Regions from separate parts of the Faecalibacterium intestinale genome, predicted to be linked through region 2. Evidence: riboswitches for the same ligand, from Rfam matches in the RefSeq annotation. Region 2 holds a riboswitch; the other holds the start of a gene.

Region 1 (7,971 bases), on a different contig from region 2:
GATCATGGAAAAGTGCGCCGAGGGCATCGCGCTGGCGGGACAGTATGCCGCGAAGGGCAGCGTGCTGGCGGTATCGGATGCGGGGTGTGCTGCCGTGCTGTGCAAGGCCGCTTTGCAGGCTGCAAGCCTGAATGTGTTCATCAATACCAAGCTGATGGTAGACCGCACCCATGCCGCCGCGTTGGACGCCCGGGCAGACGCATTGCTGGCAGAGTTTGTGCCCCGGGCAGACGAGATATTCACCGCCGTCAGCGGGAAACTCCGCAACAAATAATATCATAAATGAGGGAAAGTATATGGCAACGATTTTAAAGGGCGCGCCGGTGGTGGCCGCCATGAACGAGCGCAACGCCGCACTCTGCGAGCAGCTGAAAGCCAAGGGCATCACCCCCACGCTGGCGGTGGTGCGTGTGGGCGAGCGGGAGGATGACCTCTCCTACGAGCGGGGCGTGATGAACCGCTGCGGCAAGGTGGGCGTCGCCGTCCGGCAGTTCGTGCTGCCCGCCGACGCCACACAGGAGCAGCTGCTCCAGGTGCTGGACGAGGTGAACACCGATGACGGCATCCACGGCTGTCTTTTGTTCCGTCCCCTGCCCAAGCAGTTCGATGACCGCACCATCCGCGCCGCCCTGCGCCCGGAAAAGGACATCGACGGCATCACGGACGGTTCTCTGGCCGGGGTGTTCACGAACACCGATTTGGGCTATGCCCCCTGCACCGCGCAGGCCTGCATGGAAATTTTGAAGTATTATAACGTCCCCCTTTCCGGCAAGCGTGCCGTGGTGGTAGGACGCAGCCTTGTGGTGGGCAAGCCCGCCGCCATGATGCTGGACCGGGAAAACGCCACCGTCACCCTGTGCAACTCCCGCACCCGGAACCTGCCGGAAGTGTGCCGGCAGGCGGACATCGTGGTGGTCGCCATGGGCAAGATGGCCGCTGTGGGCGCAGACTGCCTGCGGGCAGGCCAGACGGTCGTGGATGTGGGCATCCATGTAAACGAGGAGGGCAAACTCTGCGGTGACGTGCAGTTTGCCGCCGCAGAGCCGGTGGTGGACGCCATCACCCCCGTGCCCGGCGGCGTGGGCACCGTGACCACCTCGGTGCTGGTAGGCCATGTGGTGCAGGCGGCGTGCAAAAAGGCAGGGGTGTAAACTCCCCCAGTCTCGCTGCGCTCGACAGCCCCCTCTAGGATGGGGCTCCTGACGTGACCGCAAACTTTACACTTTAGCCGGAAACATCATCGCTATGCCAAGGGCTCCATCTCCGAGGGAGCTGTCACGGCGCAAGCCGTGACTGAGGGAGTTTTTAAGGAGTTTATCTATGTCTTTGCCATATCAGGGAAAAATCATTCCACGCGCAAAAGAACTGCGCAAAAGAGCCACAAAGCAAGAGCAACATCTTTGGTTTGGTTTTTTGCGTAATTATCCTATTCGGTTTCAGCGGCAAAAAACGATCGACTATTTTATCGCCGACTTCTACTGCCATGCCGCCAGATTGGTGGTCGAGCTGGACGGCTCTCAGCATTACGATGAACAGGGGCTTATCTACGATAAAGAGCGTGCGGCTGTTCTGGAACAGTATGGTGTAAAGGTTTTGCGCTTTTCAAACTTGGATGTCGAGCGCAATTTTCAGGGCGTTTGCACGGCGATCGATCTAGCCGTCAAAGAACGGATAGATCAGCTTTCTACGGATGAATAACAAAACAACACCCTCAGGCGCAAAGGTCTGAGGGTGTTGTTCTTTGGTTTTATAGCGTGCTGTTTACCCCCGCACAAGGAGCAGCAGCAGAGCCGAGGCCACGCACTGCAGAATGAGCCAGCGGGCTACCACCTGCTCGTCGCTCCAGCCCTTGCGCTTGCGCACATGGTCGTGTAGAGGGGTCAGGGTGTTTTTCAGGATCCAGATGTGCAGAAAACGCTTCAGGCTGATCTTCAGAATGCCCAAGCTGCCGTCTGCGATGAACACAATGGCGGCAAGCAAAAAGGCAAACGGATGACCGCACTTGAGCGACAGCATGGCGATGAAAAAGCCCATGGCGCGGCTGCCGGCGTCGCCCATCAGCAGGCTGGAGGGCTTGGCGTTGAGCCACAGGTAGGCCAGCAGCGCACCGATGAACACCACACCGGCGGTGGCGTAGGTACCCAGCTCGGTCTTATAGGCCAGCAGGTAGGTGCCAATGGTCACCACTGCCAGACTGGCGGAAAGGCCGTCCACACCGTCGGTGCAGTTGACCACGTTGATGCTTGCCCAGATCAGGATAACAATGAGCAGCAGGTACACCGCGTAGGGCAGCGTGAAACTCCACTGCAAAAAGTGCACCCCGCAGCCGTTGAAGTTCAGGTAGGTGACGCCCGCCAGCACCGCAATGACAAAATCGATGATGCCCTTTTTGTACTCGTTCCAAGCAGTCTCGGCGGCATCGTCCAGATAGCCGGAGAGCATGGAAGCGATCAGCAGCACATTATACACCACATATTCGGTGGTGAAGGGCAGAAACGCCAGCGACACCAGCGCGATGCACAGCACAAAGATCAATCCGGAGCCGCGCGCCTTGCCTTTGGAAAGTTCGCCGTTCACCGCAAAGGCGCGGCCATGGTCGTGGGGCAGTTTATCGCGGAAAATGGAATCCGTCAGGGCGGTCAGGGCGAACGCCAGCAAAAATGCCATGGCATCCACGCCCCGCTGCCCGATGACAGAGGTAAGCATTTGGATCATAAGATAACATTCCTCTTTCTTTCTGTATAGTCCTTTGTGAGTGTATCACGCCCTTGCCCAAAAATCAATCCCGGCGGCAAAATTCGCTGCGGATTGACTTTTCTCCCGCCGCTCTTTATAATAGTATGTTAGTCTGTATTTTCACCCACAACGCAGGAGGTCCCATGTCCATTACCCTTGAGCAGCTCTCTGCCCGGATGCGGCAGGGCGAGCAGGTGCCGCTGCGCCACACTGCACAGGTGGCGCTGACGCTGAGCATCCCTTCCATTTTGCAGCAGATCGTAGTTACCGCCATGGAGTACATCGACGCCGCCATGGTGGGGCATATCGGCGCCGCCGCCACCGCTTCCATCGGCATCGTCAGCTCCAGCACATGGCTGCTGCACGGGATGCTGGCGGGGCTGTGCATGGCGTTTTCCATTCAGGTGGCGCAGTATCTGGGCGCAGACCGCCAGCAGGACGCCCGGGGCGTGCTGCGGCAGTCCATGCTGTTCAATCTGGTGGTAGGGCTTGCCGCTGCCGCCTTCGGCGTGGGCATCAGCCGGTTTCTGCCCGGGTGGCTGGGCGCAGACGCGGCACTGCAGGCAAATGCTTCGGCGTATTTTGCCATCTGGTCGGCTTCCCTGCCCTTTGTCATGGCTATGGGCACCTATGCCGCCATGCTGCGCTCCACCGGCGATGCCCTGACCCCCGGCCTGATCAGCGTGTTCACCTGCGTGCTGGACATCATCTTTAACTTTTTCCTCATCAACCCCACCCGGGAGATGACGGTATTCGGCCAGAACCTCACGGTCTGGGGTCTGGGCTGGGGCGTACCGGGCGCAGCACTGGGCACGGCGCTTGCCAACGCCGTGGGCGGCACGCTGGCGCTGGGCGTTCTGCTGCTGCGGGACGGCCCACTGTGCATCCGCAAGCCCGGCTCTTGGCACATTACCCGCGCCTGCCTGCACAACGTATGGAAGGTGGGCGCACCGCTGGCGGCAGAGCGCGCTGCCCTGTCCTCGGCACAGGTGCTGCTGGTGCGCATCGTGTCCGGGTTGGGCACTACCGCCATTGCCGCCAACAGTCTGGGGGTCAGCGCCGAGAGCCTGTGCTACATGGCGGGCTACGGCATTCAGGACGCCGCCCTTGCGCTGGTGGGACAGGCCGTGGGCGCAAACCGCCGGGACATGGCAAAGCGCTTTGCATGGCTGTGCACCGCCATGGGCATGGGCATCATGGCGCTTACCGGCGTGGGGCTGTATGTGTTTGCCCCGCAGCTGATGGGCATCTTCACCGCCGATGCCGCCGTTATTGCGCTGGGCGCACGGGTGCTGCGCATCGAAGCCTTTGCCGAGCCCATGTTCGGGGCAAGCATCGTGGCCAGCGGCTCCATGCAGGGCGCGGGCGACAGCACCGGCTGCTTTGTGCTGAACCTTATCAGTATGTGGGGCGTGCGGCTGACCTTGGCTGTTCTGCTGGCTCCCCGCTTTGGGCTGGTGGGCGTATGGGCAGCCATGTGCGCCGAACTTTGCACCCGCGGCGTACTGTTTTTGCTGCGCATGGCGCGGGGCAGATGGCTGGATAAGGGCGCGCTGGCGTAAAAAGCACCTTGTCAGCGTCCTCGCCCTCTCCGTCTGCTCACTGCGTTCGCATCCACCTCTCCCAAAGGGAGAGGCCTTGGCAAAGAGATGAACTTTGCGTGGACTGCCAAAGGCTCTCCCTTTGGGAGAGCTGTCACCGCAGGTGACTGAGAGGGCGAGCCCTCTAAAGAAAGAGAGCTAGAATGTCCGCAAACACCTGACGCATCCGCAAACTGTACACTTTAGCCGGAAACATCATCGCTATGCCAGGAGCCCCATCTCAGAGGGGGCTGTCGAGCGCAGCGAGACTGGGGGAGTTTCTTCGGCAGCTATTCCCTCCAAACAGAGAAAAAGCCGGAAAGTCCGCAGACTTTCCGGCTCTCTTGTTTCAGCAGCTTACTTGCGGCCGTGCAGGATGGGAGACAGGGGCTTATAGATCAGCAGGCACAGCACGGCGTCCAGCAGACCCTTGACCAGCGTGAAGGGCATATTAAAGATCACAAGGCACTTGATCAGGCTGTCGGCAGAGGGCAGGATAGCCTGATACATCCCCAGAATGGCTTCCAGCGGCATATGGTAGAACTGCACATAGGCCGGGTAGGTGATGAAGTAGTTGGAGGGCACGCTGAACACCGCCATGGCGGCTGCACCGGCGATAGCGCCCAGAATGGCGGTCTTGCGGCTCTTATGGCGCTTGTAGACAAAGCCCGCCACAGCGGAGAACACCGCGCCCAGCATAAAGTTGCACAGCTCGCCCACGCAGGCGGTGGAGGTGCCCTTGATGATGATGTGCAGCAGGTTCTTCATAAAGCTGATGACCACGCCGTACACCGGGCCCAGTGCAAAGGCACCCAGCAGGGCGGGCAGGTCGGAGAAGTCCATCTTGACGAAGGACGGGATGAGCATCGGCAGCGGGAACTCAATGAACATCAGGATAAAGGCGACCGCGCTGAGCATGGCGGCAACGGTCAGGTTGTGGGTGGTATTCTTTTTCATGGTAGTTGTCCTCCCCGGGGTGTACGCCCCGTTCAAATTTGTTCGGAAAGCCCTTTTCGCGCTGGATCGAACCGGAAAGACAAACCAAAAAACGCCCTGCTGCAACCAAAAACTGCAACAGGGCGCACAGACGCAATTTGCCTGCCGTTTCTTGCATCCGGACTATACCGTTGGTCCCGGAGTTGCACCGGGTCAGCACCCTTGCGGGTGGTCGCGGACTTTACCGCCAGTGGGGAATTGCACCCCGCCCTGAAACGAACTTTCTGACCAAGAGTATAGCGCGGTACTGCGGCGCTGTCAAGCCCCTTTTCGAAAAGTTTGCGCATTTTTTATCAAAGTGTGTTTTCACCGTTCTTTCCTTGCCCCGGGCGGCAGAGTATGCTATCATAATATGCGTTGTGAAAAAACACAGGAGGTTTTCCATGATTTTCTCGATCCGTAACCTTGGTTTTGAGCTGGGCTCGCTGCTGCTGGAAGGCTGGGCAGCCTTTGCCGCCCGGGTGGTGTGCGCGGCGCTGCTGCTGGTGCTTGGCTGGCTGGCGCGGCAGCTTTTGTCCCGCCGGGTGTGCCCTGCCCTGCTGCGCCGCAGCTGGCGGCTGGCGGGTACGCCCATTCTGCTGCGCAGCTTTGCCGTGCCGCTGCAGCGGCTCACCCTTGCGGCGTTCATCTATGCCGCAGCTGCCAGCCTGCCGTGGGCAATCAGCGGCGTGAGCAAATTTCTGCTCACAGTCTTTGAGCTGGCCGCCACCTTTTTTGTGTGTCAGGGACTGTACGCCGCCGCCGACCTTACCGACCTTTTGCTGGCAAACTGCGGCGAGGAGGTGCGCGCCAACCGCACCCTGACCACCCTGCTGAACAAGCTGTACAAAGTTTTCATCGTGGTATTGGGCGTTATGACCATGGCACAGGAGACCGGCCTGCCGGTGGGCAGCATCGTAGCCAGTGCGGGTCTTGTCGGTCTGACCATCTCTCTGGCGGCGCAGGACAGCGCCAAAAATCTGTTCAGCGGGCTGGTCATCCTGCTGGACCGGCCCTTTTCCATCGGTGACTGGATCACCGTGGGCGATGTTTCCGGCGAGGTGGTGGACATCAACTTCCGCTCCACCAAGGTCCGCGCACTGGATAACTCGGTGTACATCCTGACCAACAGCACGGTCAGCTCTGCCACCGTCAACAACGGCACCTTGCGCAACAAGCGGCTGTACCGCTTCACCCTCGGGGTCACCTACGATACCTCCCGTCCTCAGCTGGAGCAGCTGATGGCAGACCTGACCGCCATGCTCAAGGCCAGCCCCTACACCTACGAGGACTCGGTGCTGGTCAAGCTGAGCGGCTTCGGCGCTTCCAGCATCGACCTGCTGGTGTCCGCCTACCTGCGCACCGCCGACATGACCCGCTTTTTGCAGATGCAGAACGATTTGAACCTTGACCTGATGGACGTGATGCAGAAAAACGGCGTGGACTTCGCCTTCCCCTCCACCACCGTGTATCTGGAAAAGAACAGCGAACACTAAAAGCGGAACTCTGTTTATATTTCATGTTTGCCGCGGCCTATAGGCCGCGGCAAACGCATTTTCACGGGTCAAATCAAAGTGCGCCGGTTTTGTTGTAAAAAGCAGGCGCTTTTGCCCTATGATTTCCCGTCCGGTCATGTTATTCTTATAGCGCACCCGCATACACTGCGGAGCACGCCATCAAATCATCTGTGGAGGAACGCTTCCTATGACACAGCTTTTGCTGCCCATTATTTACTTAGCCTTTATCAGCCTTGGCCTGCCGGATTCCCTGCTGGGGTCTGCATGGCCCACCATGTACCCTCAGCTGGGCGTCCCCTTCTCCTACGCGGGCATCCTGTCCATGATCATCTCGCTGGGCACCATCGTTTCCAGCCTGAACAGCGACCGGCTCACCCGGGCGCTGGGCACGGGCAGGGTGACCGCCCTCAGCGTGGGCATGACCGCTGCGGCGCTGTTCGGCTTTTCGATCTCCGGCCGGTTCTGGATGCTCTGTCTGTGGGCTGTCCCCTACGGCTTGGGCGCGGGCAGCGTGGATGCCGCCCTGAACAACTACGTTGCTCTGCATTACCAGAGCCGCCACATGAGCTGGCTGCACTGTATGTGGGGCGTAGGCACCACCATCGGCCCTGTGGTGATGGGCGCGGCGCTTTCCGGCGGGCTGGGCTGGAACAGCGGCTACCGGTACATCGCCCTGTTCCAGATCGCACTTTCTGCCGTGCTTTTTTGCAGCCTGCCCCTGTGGCATAAACGCCCCGACGCCGCCCCGGACGGCACCGCGCCCAAGGCGCTGACCCTGCCGCAGGTGTTCGCGCTGCCGGGCGCGAAGGAAGTGATGCTCTGCTTTTTCTGTTACTGCGCACTGGAGACCACCGCCGGGCTTTGGGCCAGCAGCTACCTGACCCTTGTGCGGCAGGTGCCCGCCCAGACGGCTGCCAGCTTTGCCAGCCTGTTCTATATCGGCATCACGGTGGGGCGGGGCGTCTGCGGCTTTTTGACCTTGAAACTGAGCGACGATCAGATGATCCGTCTGGGGTTTGCAGTGCTGGGCGTGGGCATTGCCGCCCTGCTGCTGCCCGGTGCTCAGGTCTTTGCGCTGGCCGGGCTTGTGCTGGTAGGGCTGGGCTGTGCGCCCATCTACCCCAGCGTCATCCACTCCACCCCGGCGCACTTCGGCGCACAGA
Region 2 (5,749 bases):
TTGTGCCTGTTCTGCCTGCAAGCGATTCAGCAGTTGCAGAACGGAATCCCGCGCTTTCTCCTTGACCTGCTCCTTGCCTTTCTGCCGAACTTCCGGTTTCAGCAGCTTTTTCTGCAGACGTGCAGCGGTGGTCTGCATGGTCTTGAGAAACTTGTCCAGCACGGTGTCCAAACGGTGCGCTGCATATTCTCTCGTGGCCTGCGGAGCCTTGCGTTCCGGGGAGAACGCAGCAGCGAAGCTGCTGGATCTGCCGCCATTTTGCGCCAGATAATATCCGGTAGGATATGTCGCACAGCATCATATCACTGGGGCAAAGGACTGCGTCCTCTGCACTCCTGCACCGGGCAAGCTGTCCCGTATGGACAGCTCGTCCGGTTTTTCAGAGGGTCATTTTGACCCTCTGATTTTGGCAAATTGTCAACCTGACACTTCGCCAACACCCCTATATGGTGCGTTTTTGGTCAATCGCTGCGTACGTGCGTACAGAGAAAGCCGACTGCCGCGTACGCACGTACGCAGCAAAACGCCCATATTCTCCTTTATGGGGGTCATGTCCGCCAGCTATTGGGGGTGAGGTCGGGCTGCACAAGGGCCTCGATGCCCACAAAGCCCCGGACACGCCGCCCGGACGAGTTGACGATGTTGTTGGTGGATTCCAGATTACATCGCTTTACTCCGTAACTGAGAAATCAACGTCCTGCCGTTCTCTCTGCATGGATTTCCTGCCCCCTTCCGGCGGCGTTTTCCGGCTCTCCTTCTCAGGGTCATCGCCGGGTATCCCATGCAGACGGTCATGCGGTTTTCAAGGTCCAACGGGCAAAACGGCAACAAAAAAGCCGTCACAAAACAGACCGGACATGCCTTCGCTTTTTCGGAAGGTCATGCTAGTCGGTTATGTAACGGCTGAAAGCCAAGATGTTCAGCCCCGCAGGGCCTGAACGAATATGTAAAAATATGTTATATTCAATTGTTGGGATAGGTTACCACAAAAATCGAGCCGTGTCAACAAAAACTTTTGAGAACGCGTCACTTTCGGCAGCTTGCAAGAAAAGGCGAGGAAAACTTTGGCAAAAAGAGAGAGGGCTGGACGGCACCAGCCCTCTTGACAAGGCAACAACAGCCAAAAAGTTTCATTCCCACCCTCAAACCATCTTCATCCCGGTTTCGTCCCGGTTTGCAGAATGCCCTTGCAATCCGAAAGGAGCCGTGCTATAATGCCGCTGTAATTGAATCAGAAATCTTCAGGGCAGGGTGCGATTCCCTACCGGTGGTACAGCCCACGAGCCGTAAGGCATGATTCGGTGAAACTCCGAAGCCGACAGTACAGTCTGGATGAAAGAAGATACCAAGCGCAGAACCCGTACGGTCCTGCGCTTGTGGAGGCTGCTCTGGGATGCGTTTGCATTCTGGAGCTTTCTTTTTTGCACAAGGATCCCTTGTGTTTTTTCGGCTTGCCCTGAACGTTTTTGTTCAGGGCTTTTTCTTTTGGAGGCAACACGATGAACGACAAAGAGTATATGCGTCTGGCTTTGCAGCTTGCAAAAAAGGGCTGCGGGTGGACATCTCCCAACCCGATGGTGGGTGCCGTGGTCGCAAAAGAGGGCAGGATCATCGGACAGGGCTGGCACCAGAGATACGGTCAGGCTCATGCGGAGCGCAATGCGCTGGCATCCTGCACCGAAGATCCGCAGGGAGCGACCCTGTATGTGACATTGGAGCCGTGCTGCCATTACGGAAAGCAGCCGCCCTGCGTGGATGCGATTCTGGACGCGGGCATTCACCGGGTGGTCGTGGGTTCTGCTGACCCGAATCCGCTGGTGGCTGGAAAAGGAATTGCAATCCTGCGCGCACACGGCATAGATGTGACCGAAAATGTTCTGCAAGAGGAATGCGATGCGCTGAACAAGGTGTTCTTCCACTATATCACCACAAAACGCCCCTTCGTTTCCATGAAATACGCCATGACGATGGACGGAAAAATCGCCACATACACAGGCGCTTCCAAATGGATCACCGGGGAAATTGCCCGGAATCATGTTCAACGGCAGCGACACCGATTCCGCGGCATTATGGTGGGAGTCGGAACCATCCTAGCAGATGACCCGCTGCTGACCTGCCGGATAGAGGGTGTCCGTGATCCCGTCCGGATCATCTGTGATACACATTTGCGGACACCGCTGCAATCACAGGTGGTCATGACCGCCAAACAGGTTCCGACCATTCTTGCGACCTGCTGCAGCGACCCGGAGAAGCAGGCGGCATATCAACAGGCCGGGTGCCGGATCCTTTGTCTGGAAGCGCATTGCGGTCATGTGAATCTTCTGCAACTGATGGAACAGCTGGGGCAGGAGCAGATCGACAGCATTCTGCTGGAAGGCGGCGGAACCTTGAACTGGTCTGCACTGGAAAGCGGCATCGTGCAGCAGGTACAGGCTTACATTGCCCCGAAGCTGTTCGGAGGAAGGGATGCCAAAGCACCCATTGAGGGTGCAGGTGTCCCGCTTCCGGATGCTGCATTCCGCCTGAAGAACAGCCGATTGGAACAGCTTGGCAAAGATTTCCTGATCGAAAGTGAGGTGGAGTACCCGTGTTTACCGGAATCGTGGAAGAAGTCGGAACAATAAAATCCATCAATCGGGGACAGCATTCTGCCGTACTGACTGTTCGTGCAAAAATGGTTCTGGAAGAAACCAGGATCGGTGACAGCATCGCCGTCAACGGCATCTGTCTGACCGTCAGGCAGCTCTTCCCGGATAGCTTTGCTGCGGATGTCATGCACGAGACCTTGAACCGCTCTGCACTTGCACAGCTCACCGTTGGAAGTGCTGTCAATCTGGAACGTGCCATGCCGGCCAACGGACGTTTTGGCGGACACATCGTAGCAGGCCATGTGGATGGCGTCGGACGCATTGCTAATATCCGAAAAGACGATACGGCTATCTGGTACACCATTCATGCAGATTCTGCGATCCTTCGCTATGTCGTTGAAAAAGGCTCTATCACAATAGACGGTATCAGCCTGACCGTGGCTGCGGTGGAACCTACGGGCTTTTCCGTGTCCACGATACCGCACACCGTCCGTCAGACGAACCTGAACCAACGGCACAAAGGGGATTTTGTCAATTTGGAAACCGATGTTGTTGGAAAATATATCGAGAGGCTGCTTCCATCAGAAACACCGAAGCAAAACACGCTCACAAAAGAAATGCTGCTGCGCTGCGGCTTTTAAGGAGAGTTTACGATGAACTTCAATACCATTCCCGAAGCTTTGCAAGACCTGAAGCAAGGAAAAATCATTCTGGTAACGGATGACCCCGACCGTGAAAACGAGGGGGACTTCATCTGTGCTGCCGAATTTGCCACCACCGAAAACATCAACTTTATGGCGACCCACGGCAAAGGTCTGATCTGTATGCCGATGTCCGAGGCTTTCGTCCAGAAGCTGCAATTTCCGCAGATGGTGCAGTATAACACCGACAACCATGAAACGGCATTTACGGTGTCCATCGACCACGTTTCTACTTCTACGGGCATTTCTGCCGCAGAGCGTTCCATTACGGCGATGGCTTGTGTGGACGATCACGCAAAAGCAGAAGATTTCCGCAGACCGGGCCATATGTTCCCCCTTCTGGCAAAAAAGAACGGTGTGTTGGAGCGCAACGGTCACACGGAAGCAACCGTTGACCTGTGCCGTCTGGCAGGGCTGAAAGAATGCGGCCTGTGCTGCGAGATCATGCGGGAGGATGGCACGATGATGCGCACCGCTGAACTGGCAAAGCTGGCAGAGCGTTTCCAGATCAAATTCATCACCATCCGTGATTTACAGGAGTACCGCAAGTGTCACGATAAACTGGTCGATCAGGTGACAGCAGTGAACCTGCCCACCAAGTATGGCACCTTCAGAGCTTATGGTTTTGTGAGCCGTCTGAACGGAGAGCATCACATTGCACTGGTAAAAGGTGACATTGGCGATGGAAAGGATATTCTGTGCCGCGTCCACTCGGAATGCCTGACAGGAGATACATTTGGCTCTTTGCGTTGTGACTGCGGCCAGCAGCTGGCCGCTGCCATGACGCAGATCGAAAAAGAAGGCCGGGGTATCCTGCTCTATATGCGGCAGGAAGGCCGAGGCATCGGTCTGATCAACAAGCTGCGTGCCTATGAACTTCAGGAGCAGGGCATGGATACGCTGGAAGCCAATCTCGCTCTGGGGTTCCATGGAGATGAACGGGAGTATTATCTCGGCGCACAGATTCTCCGGGAACTTGGCGTAAAAAGCCTGCGCCTGCTTACCAATAACCCGGACAAAGTATATCAGCTCTCCGAGTTTGGGCTGGAGATCTCCGAGCGCGTACCCATTCAGATGACGGCGACCCCGTATGACCTGTTTTACCTGAAAACGAAGCAGGCACGGATGGGGCATCTTCTGGAATATTAACAACGAAAGAGGTATTTAAAAATGAAAACATTTGAAGGTAAGCTGGTTTCTCAGAACATCAAGGTCGGTATCGTAGCTGCCCGCTTCAACGAATTTATCACGTCCAAACTTCTGAGCGGAGCAATGGATGGTCTGCTCCGGCACGATATGCAGGACGCTGATATTCATGTTGCATGGGTTCCAGGTGCTTTTGAGATCCCACTGGTTGCCTCTAAAATGGCAAAAAGCGGAAAGTATGATGCTGTGATCTGCCTTGGTGCCGTGATTCGCGGTTCTACCAGCCATTACGACTATGTGTGCAATGAGGTTTCCAAAGGCATTGCCACGGTCTCGCTGGAAAGCGGGGTTCCCGTCCTCTTTGGTGTTCTGACCACCGAAAACATCGAACAGGCCATCGAGCGGGCAGGCACCAAAGCAGGTAATAAAGGCTATGACTGTGCAGTCAGTGCCATCGAGATGGTAAACCTGCTCCGGGAAATGGATACCGCCGCAGAGTAAAATACACGCAGGAGTTTGCCATGATCGTTATAAAGACCCGACAGCCTGACCCGGAATTGGAGCAGAAGATCCGGATGCTTCTGGAACGAGAGCACATCGAGACAGAGCAAATATCCATTGATTCATGGGAGAAGTTGGTTCTTCCGGGGCTTACACTGGACGGAATGACCCACGAAGTGTCGTGTAACGGCAGAAAAGTCTCCCTTACACGACTGGAGTTCGATTTGCTGCTGATGCTTGCCTCCCACGAAGGACAAATCTTCTCAAAAGAAGAGCTTTTCCGTGCTGTGTGGGGACAAAACTGTGACGACACCTTAAAGGTCGTGGCAAATACCGTTTCCAATCTGCGAAAGAAGCTGGCCGGCTGCGGTAGCTTTATCCGCACTACCCACGGCGGCTATGCTTTTGTAAGCCAAAAGGAGAACGACCCGGCATGACCAGGATCTTATTTATTTGTCTCGGAAATATCTGCCGAAGCCCGATGGCGGAGTATGTGATGAAAGACCTTACGTCCAAGGCAGGACTATCCGAGCAATTTGAAACCGCATCAGCCGCCACCAGTGCATGGGAAATCGGAAATCCGGTCTATCCTCCTGCACGGCAGAAGATGGCAGAACATGGCATCGACTGCAACGGCAAGACCGCCCGGCAGATGACCCGGCTGGATTATGCACGGTATGATCATCTGATTGGCATGGACGAAAGTAATCTGTGCGACATCCTGCGGCTTGTCGGCGGAGACCCACAGCATAAAGTCTCGCTGCTGATGGCGCATACAGATCATCCCCGTGAAGTAGCAGACCCATGGTTCAC

What was found. Region 2 has a riboswitch for FMN ahead of ribD (bifunctional diaminohydroxyphosphoribosylaminopyrimidine deaminase/5-amino-6-(5-phosphoribosylamino)uracil reductase RibD). Riboswitches for the same ligand answer to the same signal wherever they lie in the genome.
Region 1: it holds a riboswitch for FMN, as region 2 does, so the genes downstream of both, WMO20_RS06610 (ECF transporter S component) here and ribD (bifunctional diaminohydroxyphosphoribosylaminopyrimidine deaminase/5-amino-6-(5-phosphoribosylamino)uracil reductase RibD) in region 2, are expected to answer to the same signal.

The regions. Positions count from the first base shown of each region.
Region 1 covers NZ_JBBMEN010000005.1:187,907-195,877, forward strand. Annotated here, with positions in the region: gene WMO20_RS06585 (cyclodeaminase/cyclohydrolase family protein) at 1-274, shown strand, start outside; gene WMO20_RS06590 (bifunctional 5,10-methylenetetrahydrofolate dehydrogenase/5,10-methenyltetrahydrofolate cyclohydrolase) at 297-1,151, shown strand; gene WMO20_RS06595 (endonuclease domain-containing protein) at 1,321-1,698, shown strand; gene WMO20_RS06600 (phospho-N-acetylmuramoyl-pentapeptide-transferase) at 1,762-2,715, opposite strand; gene WMO20_RS06605 (MATE family efflux transporter) at 2,880-4,298, shown strand; gene WMO20_RS06610 (ECF transporter S component) at 4,674-5,273, opposite strand; FMN riboswitch at 5,415-5,534, opposite strand; gene WMO20_RS06615 (mechanosensitive ion channel family protein) at 5,696-6,787, shown strand; gene WMO20_RS06620 (MFS transporter) at 6,996-7,971, shown strand, end outside.
Region 2 covers NZ_JBBMEN010000003.1:26,118-31,866, forward strand. Annotated here, with positions in the region: gene WMO20_RS03415 (hypothetical protein) at 1-171, opposite strand, end outside; FMN riboswitch at 1,234-1,348, shown strand; gene ribD (bifunctional diaminohydroxyphosphoribosylaminopyrimidine deaminase/5-amino-6-(5-phosphoribosylamino)uracil reductase RibD) at 1,500-2,624, shown strand; gene WMO20_RS03425 (riboflavin synthase) at 2,588-3,229, shown strand; gene WMO20_RS03430 (bifunctional 3,4-dihydroxy-2-butanone-4-phosphate synthase/GTP cyclohydrolase II) at 3,242-4,438, shown strand; gene ribH (6,7-dimethyl-8-ribityllumazine synthase) at 4,460-4,936, shown strand; gene WMO20_RS03440 (winged helix-turn-helix domain-containing protein) at 4,957-5,373, shown strand; gene WMO20_RS03445 (low molecular weight protein-tyrosine-phosphatase) at 5,370-5,749, shown strand, end outside.